Regions from separate parts of the Rhizobium sp. CB2179 genome, predicted to be linked through region 1. Evidence: riboswitches for the same ligand, from Rfam matches in the RefSeq annotation. Region 1 holds a riboswitch; each other region holds the start of a gene.

Region 1 (4,399 bases):
GAAGCCCTTCTCGTCGTCGCTCCACTCGCGCTGGACCGCCATCCAAAGCGTGGTGTCGTCGCCGGTGCCGACAATGGCCACGCCTTCGAAGCCGTAGCGGATTTCGTTGGCGACGAGCTCCTTCGGCAGCGCGATCTCGGCCTTGATGTCGCCCTTGGCATTGACGTTGTAGAGGGCGTGCGGGACGAGACGCTCGCTGTAGCCTTCCGAGGCGAGCCAGAAGGAGCCATCGGCGGCAGCCGCGATGCCTTCGATGTCGAGCTTCTGAGCCGGGGCACCGTCACGCTTGACGACGAGGGCGTCGGTGATGACGGCCGGCTTCTTGCTGGCGTCGATCGTGTAGATCGTCGGCTGCGAGCCCAGAACGCTGTCGCTGACGGCGTAGAGCATGCCTGGCTTGCCCGGAACGGCGGCGAGACCCGAAAGGGCAGCAAAGCCGATCGGATTGCCATCCTTCTCGGCGGAGACGATCTGCGGATAGGCCTTCTCGCCTTCCGAACGCTCGTAGATCATCACATGCGAGCGCGTGCCGCCGTCCTTGCCGAGATCGAGCTCGTTGGCGGTCGCAAGAAGATTGCGGGCGGGAATGGCGATCGCGCCTTCCGGCGAAATGCCTGATGGCAGCAGCTGGACGAGTTCGGGATCGGCGCCGGTATCCTTATAGACGCCGACGACCGAGGCACGTTCGGCGAGCAGGAAGAAATACTTGTCGTCGCCGAACTTGGCGGCTTCGAGGCCTTCCGGCTCGACGCCCTTCGATCCCGAACGGCTTTCCGGATAGTGGCCGATATGGGCGACGGCGCGTTCGAAGGATGCGCCCGATTCGTAGAGAAGCTTGCCCGTCCTGTCGAAAATGGTGAAGCCGCGCGAGCCGCCCTGGTAGTCGCCTTCATTGGCGACGACGAGGCGGTTGTCGTCAAGCCACTTCACGGCATCGGGCTCGCGCGGCACGCCCTTGGCTTCGCCCGAGAATTTCAGGGCGCCGTCACGCTTGGTGTCGATGCCGGTGAGATCGACGCTGCCGGCGGAGAAATGCGTCTTCACTTCAGCCGTGTTGGCGTCGATGATGACGATCTCGTTGTTTTCCTGCAGCGTCAGGGCAATCTCGTTCAGGCTGTTGAAGGCGACGAATTCCGGCTCCGGATCTTCAGGGGCGACGCCGGTAAGCCCGGCCAGCGTCACGTGCTTGATAGTGCCGCAATCGACGGTGCCGTTCTTGACCTGGAAGACGACGAGATCGCCGGCCGGCATCTGCGGGATCTTGCCGTCATTGATGTCTTCGTCGCGTTCATTTTCGATTGCGATGGTGCCTAGCGTCTTGTCCTTGTTGAGGGCGATCGAATCCGGCTGACCACCGAGATCGCAGGTGTTTTCGATCTTCTTGGTCGCCACGTCGACGATCGCGAGACGGCCCGAGGGCTTGGCCTTGCTTTCGGAGGTGTTGACGGCAACCAGTGCCTTGCCGGCGCTCCAGGTGACCGATGTCGGCTCGCCGTCCATCATCAGCGCGCCGCCGGCCTTCGGGGCCTTGGCATCGGTAATGTCGATAAAGCCGATCGCGCCGAGCGGGCTGTCGCTATAGATCAGCGTGTTGCCGTCTTCGGTCGCGGTGATGATCTCGGCGGAGCTCACCGAAAGCTTGTCCTTATCAACAGGCAGGTTCTCTGCGACCGGGAAGGAAGCGATGCGGTTGAAAACCGGCTCGGCCGCGGCCGGAAAGGCGACGGATGCGAGAAGCACGGCAGCGAGCGCTGCCTTGCGCGATGAAATTGTCATGAAATCCCCCATGTGTCGAACATTCGAAACATGAGTTTTCTGCGCGAGCGGCATGACAGAGGCATGACAGATGCGGCATTTTGCGTCAGATCATGTCAGGCTCTGGTTTGCGCTCCCGGCGCATCTCGTTTCGCATGATGAACAGCGAAGCAGACAAGATGAGAGCCGCTCCCAGCCAGAGATAACCCGCCGGCGCATAACCGAAGAACAGCCAACCGGCCAGCACGTTCAACGGCAGCTTCAGATCGTCGAACGGCTGGACATAGGCGGCATCCGCTGCGGCATAGGCTAGCGTCAGGAAATACTGCGCTACCGCGGTCAGCAGCCCCGCCAGCAGGAACAGGGCAAGGGTTGCGCCCGTCGGCACTGCAAAGCCTGCCGCAAGCGCCAGCCCGCCATTTATCGGCGTCAGCAGAACGAGCAGCCAGACGGTGATCGTCTCTGGCCGTTCGATGCCTGTCAGGCTCTTGGTGATCAGCGACGAGGCGCCCCACAGCAGCGCCGAAAGCACAGGCAAGAGAGCCGCCCAGCCAAAACCATCAGACCATGGCTGCAGAATGATCATCGCTCCGGTGAAACCCGCTGCCGTCGCGGCCCAGCGGGCCGGGCCCACGCGCTCCCCGAGGAAAAGCCGGGCGCCCAGAATGATGAAGAAGGGCGAGGTCATCACCAGTGCGATCGCCTGCCAGATCGGCACCGTGGCAAGGCCGGCGACCCAGGCCTCGACGCCGAGCGCGGCAAGCGCGACGCGCGCGAGGTGACGCCAAGGATAATGCGTGCGCATCGCCGCAAGGCCGAGCCTCTTCAGGAACGGCAGCGAAAACAGGAAGGCGAAGCCATATTGCCAGAAGGCTGCGGACGCCGAGGGAAAGGCAAGCTTCATCGTCAGCCATTGGGTGACGACGTTGAGAAGCGAAAAGGCAATGCCGGCAAGGACCATCCAGATGGCACCGACAACGGCGCGGGACGGCTCGACGGCAACAGAAGTCTGATTCATGTCTTTCATCCAAAACAGGGACCAACATAAATCAGGACGCATGAGCCACGACCAAGCGACACAGGGCAACCCTGCCCTCCGCGTGGCCGACACTCATTCTCTTCCATCCGGACTTTAACCGTCGGCTCCGGAATCACACCGGATCTGCTGACCCCTCCTCCGCATGGGCGCGAAAGAAGGCGCTCGCGGGCTCAGGCCGAAACCCTTACCGCCGGTGGGGAGTTTCACCCCGCCCTGAGAACAGAACTGTCGTAGATCAAAGCCCCCGCGACGGCAAGATCCGCCCAAACAAAAGGGGTCCGGCAAAGCCGAACCCCTCTCAAATCCTACACAACCGGTCTCGTTTCCGGCTGGCGGATAATCTCAGATCAGCCGTTGACGGCGTCCTTCAGGCCCTTGCCGGGCGTGAATTTCGGCACGTTGCGAGCCGGAATGTCGACTTCAGCGCCCGTCGACGGGTTACGGCCCTTCGATGCGGCACGATGAGAAACGGTGAAGCTGCCGAAACCCGCGAGGCGAATGTCGCCCTTGTTCTTGAGTTCAGCCTGGACAACGTCGAAAACCGCGTCAACAGCGGAAGCCGCGTCAGACTTCGTCAGTCCTGCCTTTTCGGCTACTGCGGACACGAGTTCATTCTTGTTCATGTTTCCACCCCTTTCTAAATGGTATGAAACGACTCAAAAGTAAGCTAGGCGCAGAATAGGTTTCATCAGGCCCGCCGAAAACCCAAAAGCCCTGCAAATCAAGGAAAAGCAAGCGTCTACATGACGTTTTCACAAAAAAGGCTGGCGTTTCCGCCAGCCTTTTTCCGTGTTTTGGGCCAATTGGGCATAAATGTGGCAAAGGCCACTCAATGCGCTATGGTTGCGCCTGTCTCATCGAGGCCTTCGACCGATGTGATGACCGGCGTTTCCACCGTGCCATCCCATTCGATTGGCTCCGGCCGCCGGATCAGCGCGTGCTTGATCACCTCGCCCATGCGGGATACCGGGATGATCTCCATGTTGTTCTTCACGTTGTCAGGAATCTCCGCCAGGTCCTTGGCGTTTTCCTCCGGAATCAGCACCTTCTTGATGCCGCCGCGAAGCGCTGCGAGCAGCTTTTCCTTGAGACCGCCGATCGGCAGCACACGGCCACGAAGCGTGATTTCACCGGTCATGGCCACATGCCTGTCCACGGGGATGCCGGTCATGATCGAGACGATCGCGGTTGCCATGGCGACACCAGCCGAGGGACCATCCTTCGGGGTTGCGCCTTCCGGCACGTGCACGTGGATGTCGCTCTTGTCGAAGCGCGGCGGCTCGATGCCGAAATCGACAGCGCGCGAGCGGACATAGGAGGCCGCTGCCGAGATCGATTCCTTCATGACTTCCTTCAGATTGCCGGTGACCGTCATGCGGCCCTTGCCCGGCATCATCACACCTTCGATGGTCAGCAGCTCGCCGCCGACTTCCGTCCAGGCAAGACCGGTCACGACGCCAACCTGATCCTCGCCCTCTGCTTCGCCATGGCGGAAGCGCGGGACGCCCAGATAGTCGGAGATGTTGGCAGCCGTCACGTGAACGGCCTTCGTCTTGCCCTTGATGATCTCGGTGACCGCCTTGCGGGCGAGTTTCATCAGCTCGC
Region 2 (4,399 bases), 1.3 Mb from region 1:
GTCGCGCAGATCGGCGCAGAGAAGGGCTGCGCGGATGGTCTCGCCGGTGCCGCGGGCAAGCGCGCCGGCCTGCACCCGGGCGGCGCTGCGCCGGCCGAGATAGGCTTCAAGCAGCGCGGCCCGCGCCTCCCGCGCCGCCAAAGCGGCGAGCGGGGCTGCAGAAAAACGCGCAACTTCGTGCAGCAGGCCAGCCTCGGCCGGGCCGAATGCGCTGCCCCCTACCCCGTTTGCAACCCCCGCCCAGCCAAGCAGCGGGCTGTCCAATGCCTGATTATCCTGCGTAGGCCCGATCCTGGCCTCCCATACCGGCCCGAGCCCGGCCAGCCACTCGCGCCCAGCCTCGCTCTGCGGCGCCGCGGCAAAGGCTAACGCCTCGATGACAGCACCGGTCTCGGCGCGCCACAGCCAGGTGCGCCGCGCTATGATCGGATGCGGCACCGAAAGGGTCAGCGCGCCGCCGGAAAGCGGCAGGCCATCGGCCAGCAGCCTGCGCCCGAGTTCGGCCAGAAACCGTTCGGGACCAGGCGAGGCGCCGGCCTCGTCAACCAGCCAGGCAAGGGGGGACGGCAGATCCATAGCTTAACATCGCACGCTCACCGGGGCAGCCGCAAGGACATCCCCGGAGTGACCGCTTGCGGTCATCCCGGGTTCGACAAGCAGATATCCTGCACGTTCATCAGGACACGCCACGGGTGTCCGTGAGGACATTCCCATCGACTCAACCTGTCACCCCAAAAGTGCGTCCACTCCCCTGTCGAAAAACCATCCACTGCGGTGGAAAACAAAAAATAAACACTTTAAACTTGCGCGACTTTGATTCCATTATAGGGCCGTTCGTCATCGTGTGATTGAGGGGTGCGATGGGCACGATATTCTGGCCAAAAGATCCGCTGGATGGGAATGACATGACGCTGCTGACGTCGATCCTTCGGCGATGGTGCGAAAGGTATCAGGTCGAGCTGACGGCGGAGGAAAGCAGCCGCAAGGCGAAAGAACTCGTCGAATGGTTCGAATTCGGCGTCAAGGATCCCGTCGAGCTCGAGGAATTGATCGACGACACGCACTGGCTCGTCAGCAGGATCTGACCCTCTCGGGCAAATCGCAAGAACGCTGGCTGTCAGCGTCGGCGACGCTTTTTCATGAGAAAAGGCCGGGCGAAAATCGCTCCGGCCTTCGTCCATTTACATCTGAGCGAGACTTTTAGTCATTATCCCGCCAACGCCGGTCGCGATCCCAGCGCCGCTCATGGCGCCAGCGCGGGCCATCCCAATCGCGGTGACGCCGCTCCCAGCCCCAGCGGGGCGGACCACCGTAGAAAGCTACCGGCGGCGGGCGTCTCCAGCTTCGCCGGCATTCGCCCCAGCGCGTCAGATGCCAGCCGCGACCGCAGGCGTAGTCGACCTTTGTGACACTGCTCTGGACATTGATTGTCCCCATCGGCATTGCCTCCGCGGTACCGATCGAGAGGCTGCCGGCAAGCAAGGCAGCCGCGATAGAAAGTGCCTTCATCGTGAACTCCATTTTCAATCCAGCCGTCCCAACTTTATGGCCGCTAAATTGAACTGGAGATGAACTGCGCGTTCATGTTTGCGGGAGAAAAAGCAGCGCTTCCGTACGGCCGGTTTGAGCGCCCGCCGACCGCTGTTGTCGCTGCGGCAAGCGCTTCAGAGACGCCCCGCGCCCGCAAAAATTGTTCATGTCCGGCCGTAAAAAGCGTCGGGACCCGGATCACGCCCGGCGGCGACTTCTGTCAGGCGCCCGAGGTAATGCGCCCAGCCTTCCGCATGGCCGGCGCATTGATCGGCGCTGGGCAGGCCGCTATGGGTGAGCCGCAGCAGCGTTCCGCTCCCCTGTTCGATCAGGTCGATCTCGACCAGGCTCGACCCCGGCGGCACCACTTCACTGCCATCCCAGCCGAAACTGTAGGCAAGGCGATGAACCGGCACCACCTCGCGAAACGAGCCGCGCGCAAAGCGGGCGCCGGTAACGTTGACGAGATAGAGCCCGCCGGGCTGCGGCTCGACCTGCGCTTCCGTTCCCATCCAGCGCAGGATCTTCTCCGGATCGGTCATCAGCGCGAATACCGCGGCCGGCGGCGCCGCGATATGCGCCTCGCGGTGGACGACGAAAGATTCTGGCATCACTCTCTCCCATGGTTGTCACGGCCCCGCCCAGGCGGAGACAGCGCGTCCTGTCTTGTCGTGCTTCTGACGTGGATGTCCTCACCGAGAGAATGTAGGCGCAGGCTCCTCCTCCGCAAGAGGTATTGCCCGTCGCCATCGACGAACGAGCGGAATCGCCGCTTGGGGAGCCCTGATCCAGCTCCGGCCGCGAAAGCATTTCAACCTATTGCCAGCCCGCCACCTTACCCCTATTGTTCGCGCCGTTCTCAGGGCGGGGTGAAAGTCCCTACCGGCGGTATGCAATTTTGGTTGCGAGCCCGCGAGCGCCTTCTCAGGAAGGGTCAGCAGATCAGGTGAGATGCCTGAGCCGACGGTCATAGTCCGGATGAAAGAGAACGTGCGCTCCTGCCGCCCTTGCGGCTGTCGGGAACGTTCGTGATCGCCTTGGGTGATGTGTCTGTTCGCCAAAGGAGATTGCCGTGACACCCACCCGCTATGCCTTCGTCAAAGCCAGCTGGCACGCCGACATCGTCGACCGCGCCCTTGATGGCTTCCATCAGCTTATTCCGCCCGAGCAGGTCGACGTGTTCGATGTTCCCGGCGCATTCGAGATGCCGCTGCTGTCACGCGATCTTGCTGCAACCGGACGCTATGCCGCTGTCGTTGCCGCCGCCTTCGTCGTCGACGGCGGAATCTACCGCCACGAATTCGTCGCCCAGGCCGTCGTCGATGGGCTGATGCGCGCCGGCATGGATACCGGTGTGCCGGTGCTGTCGGTGTCGCTGACGCCGCATCAGTATCAGGAAACCGAACACCACAAGCAGATCTACCGGGCGCATTTCGTCGAGAAAGGACGCGAGGCAGCAAAGGCGGCTCTGACGATCGGCAAGACCCGCGCTGCTCCCGCCGCGTGAAAGCGGCTCGACGAGCAGAAGAACAACAGGCGATGAAGACGGCGGGGCAATCCCGCCGTCGACCACATCAGATCGACTTCACCTCGCCGCCATCTATGCGTAGCGTCGAGCCGGTCATCCAGCGGGCACCCGGCGACACCAGGAAGGCCATCAGTTCGGCGATTTCCTCCGGCTCGCCGTAGCGGGCAATGCCTGCCTGTTCGGGGAAATGCGCGGTCGCCTCCTCCACGCTCACACCGTGCAACGGTGCCCAGTGCTCGAGATAGGAACGGCGCCGGCCGGTCATGACGGGGCCGGGCAGCACGCTGTTGACCTGGACGCTATCGGCGATGCCGCGATCGGCAAAGGCCTTGGCGAGCGCCACGATCGCCGCATTGATCGTGCCGACCGCCGCATAAGGCGCCTTTGGAAACACCGCCGAATTGCCCGACATCAGGACGACGGAGCCGTTGGTCTCCTTCAGTGCCGGCCAGGCGGCAATCGTCAGGCGCCGCGCACCGTGCAGCTTCAGCGCCAGTCCACCTTCCCACTGCGCGTCGGTCATCTCGAAAAGATCGATCTGCGGCACGGCGCCGGCGATATTGAGCAGCGCATCGATGCGGCCGAAGGCACCGAGCGCCTGATCGACCACGGCCTGCGCCGCCGCCGGCTCAGCAAGGTCGGCGCCGATGACGAGGGCCTGCGCGCCGACCGCCCTCACCGCCTGCGCGGTCTCCTCCAGATTGGCGCGGTTGCGCGCGACCAGCACCAGCGCGGAAAAATCGCGCGCGAGGCGCAGCGCCGTCGCCTGGCCGATGCCCTGGCTGGCGCCGGTGATGATGGCAACTGTATCAGACATGTCGTCTCTCCTGTTGGCTTGGGCGACCGCCCGCCCCTTCCGGCGGGCAGCGCCTGGTTCTGCTCTCAGCGGGCCAGAAAATCGCGGATCGCAGCCGCGATCTCTGCGGCATGCGTTTCCAGCGCGAAGTGGCCGGTGTCGAGGAAGCGGACGACCGCATTGGGATTATCGCGCTTGAACGCCTCGGCGCCGGGCGGCAGGAAGAACGGATCGTTCTTGCCCCACACGGCCAGGAACGGCGGCTTGTGGGTGCGGAAATAATCCTGAAAGGCAGGATAGAGCGCGACATTGCTCTTGTAGTCGCCGAAGAGGTCGAGCTGTATGTCCTCGACGCCGGGCCGCGCCAGATAGAAATTGTCGAGCGAATAGCCGTCGGGCGAAACCGTCGTCGGATCGGCAACCCCATGCGTATATTGCCAGACCGTCGTTTCCGGCTGCAGCATCGCCTTCAGCGCATTGCGGTTCTCCTCGGACGCATCCTCCCAATAGGCCCGGATCGGGTTCCAGCCCTCGCTCAGGCCCTC
Region 3 (4,399 bases), 890 kb from region 1:
CGGTGCGAACGATCGTCGAGAGCATGGTCGGACGCCCGCTTGACCGCTTGTTCCCTGCCCTGCCGGTTCCGACAGAGCATCCAGTACTCCAGGTGTCGGGGCTGTGCTCGCCGGACAACTCATTCCGCGACGTTACCTTCGATGTGCGCGCCGGGGAAATTCTCGGAATCGCCGGACTGGTCGGCGCCGGCCGCACGGAACTTGTCCGCGCCATTTCGGGCGCGGACCCAATCAGTGCAGGTTCGATCAAGCTGGAAGGCGAAGAACTCAGGCTGCGCGATCCGGCGGACGCGATCGCCAAGGGCATCGTGATGGTTCCGGAAGACCGCAAGGAGCAAGGCCTCGTTGTCGGGCACCGGATCGGCGAGAACATTATCTACGCCAATCTCGACAAGCTGGGCGGGCGTTGGATTACGCCGAGCGTCAAGCGCTCGTTTGCGGAAAAGGCAGTGGCCAAGTTCGGCGTGAAGGGCCGTGCGGAGCAATATGCCTCGGACCTGTCCGGCGGCAACCAGCAGAAGGTGGTCATCGCGAAATGGCTGATGCGCGATCCTAAGGTCGTCGTGCTCGACGAACCGACGAGAGGCATCGACGTCGGCGCCCGAGCCGGTATCTACGACATCATCGTCAATCTTGCCAAACGGGGCGTGGCGGTCATCGTCGTAAGCTCGGACCTCGAGGAAGTTCTCGGAGTCTCCAATCGCATTCTCGTGCTTGCGCAAGGCAAACAGGCAGGCATTCTCAATCGTGACCAGGCAAATGACGTTTCGGTCATGGAGCTAGCCACCATCTAAACAGACAGAAAGGAAGAGCGGTGTCCGACATCACTCTGAACGCCCCGAAGCTTTTCGATCTCAGCGGCCAGGTTGCCATCGTTACAGGAGCCGGGAGCGGCATTGGGCAGCGCATTGCCATCGGCCTTGCGCAATGCGGCGCCGACGTGGCGCTGCTCGACCGCCGAACCGACGACGGGCTGGCCAAGACGGCTGAACATATTCGCGCCGCCGGCCGCCGCTCGATCCAGATCGCGGCGGATGTCACCAGCAAATCTTCCCTTGGAGAGGCAATAGCACGGACCGAAGCCGATCTCGGCACGCTGACGCTTGCAGTCAACGCGGCAGGCATCGCTAACGCGAACGCCGCGGAAGAGATGGAGGAGGACCAATATCAGACGTTGATGGATATCAACCTGAAAGGTGTCTTTCTTTCCTGCCAGGCCGAGGCCCGCGCCATGCTCAAGAATGGACGCGGCTCCATCGTCAACATCGCTTCCATGTCCGGCGTGATCGTAAATCGCGGGCTGAGCCAAGCGCACTATAACGCCTCCAAGGCGGGCGTCATCCATATGTCGAAGTCCATGGCGATGGAATGGGTCGACCGCGGCATTCGCGTCAACACCATCTCCCCCGGATACACGGCAACGCCCATGAACACCCGTCCGGAGATGGTCCACCAGACCAAGCTCTTCGAAGAGCAGACGCCGATGCAGCGCATGGCAGCGGTGGACGAGATGGTAGGCCCGGCGGTGTTTCTGCTGTCGAATGCAGCAAGTTTCGTGACCGGCGTCGATCTTCTCGTCGACGGCGGTTTCTGCTGCTGGTGATGAGAAAGCTCATTGCCGCTGCTGGAAAGTGACCGATCTCGCTTCCTCCCTGGCTGAGATCGAGGCGCTGAAGGGACCAACGGGCAAGACGGCGTGCGATATCGCCGTCTTGCCCGCCCTTCACGCTGATCGAACGGGTTGTCGAACGGACCGAGGGCTCGGATCGTCATCGGCGCTCTAGACTGCCTGAATTCGCGACAACCGTTTGATCTCCAATAATGATCGCATGGTACGTCGCACCCAGATTTGCTGTTTATCGACGGACAAGGAAAGAGCATGAAACGCTTTGAGCAGAAGACTGTCGTCATTACCGGGGGTAGCCGCGGCATCGGAGCGGCGATCGCCAAACGCTTCGCGAAAGAAGGCGCCAATCTCGTCGTCTCGGCCAATGAGGACCTGGTCCACGGCGTCGCCGAACAGATCCGGGCCGAAGGCGGCAAGGCGATCTCCTTCATCGGCGATGTCACCGACAAGGCAAGCGTCACCGCCCTCTACGATGCCGCCGAGAAGGAATTCGGCTCGGTCGACGTTTCGATCCAGAATGCTGGCGTCATCACCATCGCCCGCGTCGAGGACCTGACCGAAAACGAGTGGGACAAGGTCATGGCCGTCAACACCAAGGGCGTCTTCCTCTGCGCCCAGGAGGCAATATCACGAATGCGCAAGCACAAGCGCGGCGGCCGCATCATCAACACCGCTTCCGGCCAGGCGCGCGACGGCTTCATCTACACCCCGCATTATGCCGCCTCGAAAATGGGGGTCGTCGGCATCACCCAGAGCCTGGCCAAGGAAGTCGCGACCGAGAAGATCACCGTCAACGCCTTCTGCCCCGGCATCATCGAGACCGACATGTGGGCCTATAACGACCAGGCCTGGGGCAAGCTGCTCGGCAACTACGCCCCCGGCGAGCTGATGAAGGAATGGGTCGAGGGCATCCCGATGAAACGGGCCGGCTCTGGGGAAGATGTCGCAGGCCTGGTGACCTTCCTCGCCAGCGATGACGCCGCCTATATCACCGGCCAGACGATCAATGTCGACGGCGGCCTGATCATGTCCTGATGCAGGCGCCCAAAATTGCGTAGCGGTTTTGGGACAACGACATGCATCGAACAAAGAGCAAACCACCAGCGAAGTGCGGAAGGCGACACGGTCGTCGCCTCCGTGTGAACAGTGTGTCCATCGGCGTCAGGGCAGCTTTGCATTTTTGCCTGGTCGAGTGACCTTGCCATCCGCCTGTTTTTGATCCTATCTTTGAAGTGTTCTCAGGGCGGGGTGTAATTCCCCACCGGCGGTATCAGGAGCAATCCTGGAGCCCGCGAGCGCTTCCGGCACCTCCTGTCGGAAGGTCAGCAGATCCGGTGAGATGCCGGAGCCGACGGTATAGTCCGGATGGAAGAGGACAACACGGGCAGTCGCACTCCATCCCGGAGTCGGCCGACGTTTGTTCGCCCAAGGGCAGAAGGCTCGCTCACGGACTGAGCCGAGCAGACCATGTCAGTCAGCTGACATAACCCTTGAAAGGCCAGACAGCATGACTATCGCAACAATCGAAGATGCCATATCAGCCATTGCCAGCGGCAAGATGGTCGTCGTCGTCGACGACCAGAACCGGGAAAATGAAGGTGATATCGTGGTCGCGGCCGATGCCGTCACCCCTGAGGCAATCGCCTTCATGATGACCCACGCCCGTGGACTCGTCTGCATCGCCATGGAAGGCGAGCGTCTCGATGCGCTCGATATTCCGCTCATGGTGCCCAACAACACGGAATCGCACAAAACCGCCTTCACGGTCTCGGTCGATTATCTCAAGGGCACGACGACCGGTATCTCGGCTGCCGACCGCGCCGCCACCGTCCGCGCCCTGGTCGACGATCGCGCAAAGCCCGCCGAATTCGCCCGCCCCGGCCATATCTTCCCGCTGCGCTCCAACCCCCGCGGCGTGCTCGGCCGCCCCGGCCACACCGAAGCCGCCGTCGATCTCGCCCGCCTCGCCGGACGGATCCCCGCCGGCGTCATCTGCGAAGTCGCCAACGACGACGGAACCATGTCCCGCCTGCCCGAACTCACGCTCTTCGCCGAACGCCACAACCTCCCCCTCGTCACCATCGAGGACCTGGTCGCCTATCTCGACCGCCAGGCGGCAAAAGACATACGCGAAGTCGCCTGATCTGCGCAAAGCGGCCAGCCCCGTCCTTCGAGGCCCCTGCGGGGCACCTCAGGATGAGGCTGGAGAGAGGTTGCGACCTGGTTCAACGGGAAGCGCAGCGGCATGGCACACGGACCAGCCCTCATCCTTGTACGTTGCCGTTGCTGTATAAAGGGGCTGTGCGGCGGGGATGCGTGTCATCCTTGGGTCTTGAACTCGTACCTCAGCAAGCATCTCCGTCGCCATGTCTTCGCTCGAACGGTTGGTTGGGCTTCGAGCCCGCGTTGCAAGGAGGAGCAGTCATGCATATCCAGCAATCTTTCATGGTCGGTATCGATGTCTCGAAGGCCCATCTCGACGTTGCCGTTGAGGGCAAACGCGCCGTTGTCCGCTTCGACAACAATGCGCCAGGCTGTGCCGCACTCACTGCGGCAGTGGCCGGCGCAGAGCTTGTCGTCGTCGAGGCGACCGGCGGTTACGAGATGGCAATCGTCAGAACGCTTATGGCCGCCGGTATTGCCGTCGCCGTCGTCAATCCCCGCCAGGTGCGCGACTTCGCCAGGGCCAGCGGTCGTTTGGCCAAGACCGATCAGGTCGACGCCCGCGTCACGCTCCACTTCGCCAGAGCGATGCGGCCGGCACAGATCCCC

Evidence for each region. A riboswitch is a leader RNA that binds a small molecule or an ion and turns the genes downstream of it on or off. The one in region 1 is predicted to bind FMN.
Region 2: another riboswitch for FMN. It lies ahead of AC244Q_RS13200 (6,7-dimethyl-8-ribityllumazine synthase); the one in region 1 lies ahead of ribN (riboflavin transporter RibN).
Region 3: another riboswitch for FMN. It lies ahead of ribB (3,4-dihydroxy-2-butanone-4-phosphate synthase); the one in region 1 lies ahead of ribN (riboflavin transporter RibN).

What each region holds. Positions count from the first base shown of each region.
Region 1 covers NZ_CM172781.1:1,336,120-1,340,518, reverse strand. The annotation lists gene AC244Q_RS06705 (esterase-like activity of phytase family protein) at 1-1,788, opposite strand, end outside; gene ribN (riboflavin transporter RibN) at 1,862-2,782, opposite strand; FMN riboswitch at 2,865-3,019, opposite strand; gene hupB (DNA-binding protein HupB) at 3,142-3,417, opposite strand; gene lon (endopeptidase La) at 3,624-4,399, opposite strand, start outside.
Region 2 covers NZ_CM172781.1:2,622,233-2,626,631, forward strand. The annotation lists gene AC244Q_RS13180 (adenylate/guanylate cyclase domain-containing protein) at 1-576, opposite strand, end outside; gene AC244Q_RS13185 (hypothetical protein) at 861-1,085, shown strand; gene AC244Q_RS13190 (GCG_CRPN prefix-to-repeats domain-containing protein) at 1,201-1,509, opposite strand; gene AC244Q_RS13195 (SRPBCC family protein) at 1,695-2,141, opposite strand; FMN riboswitch at 2,382-2,524, shown strand; gene AC244Q_RS13200 (6,7-dimethyl-8-ribityllumazine synthase) at 2,603-3,037, shown strand; gene AC244Q_RS13205 (SDR family oxidoreductase) at 3,105-3,875, opposite strand; gene AC244Q_RS13210 (alpha/beta fold hydrolase) at 3,941-4,399, opposite strand, start outside.
Region 3 covers NZ_CM172781.1:2,225,022-2,229,420, forward strand. The annotation lists gene AC244Q_RS11090 (sugar ABC transporter ATP-binding protein) at 1-794, shown strand, start outside; gene AC244Q_RS11095 (SDR family oxidoreductase) at 815-1,603, shown strand; gene AC244Q_RS11100 (glucose 1-dehydrogenase) at 1,880-2,662, shown strand; FMN riboswitch at 2,858-3,008, shown strand; gene ribB (3,4-dihydroxy-2-butanone-4-phosphate synthase) at 3,135-3,770, shown strand; gene AC244Q_RS11110 (IS110 family RNA-guided transposase) at 4,052-4,399, shown strand, end outside.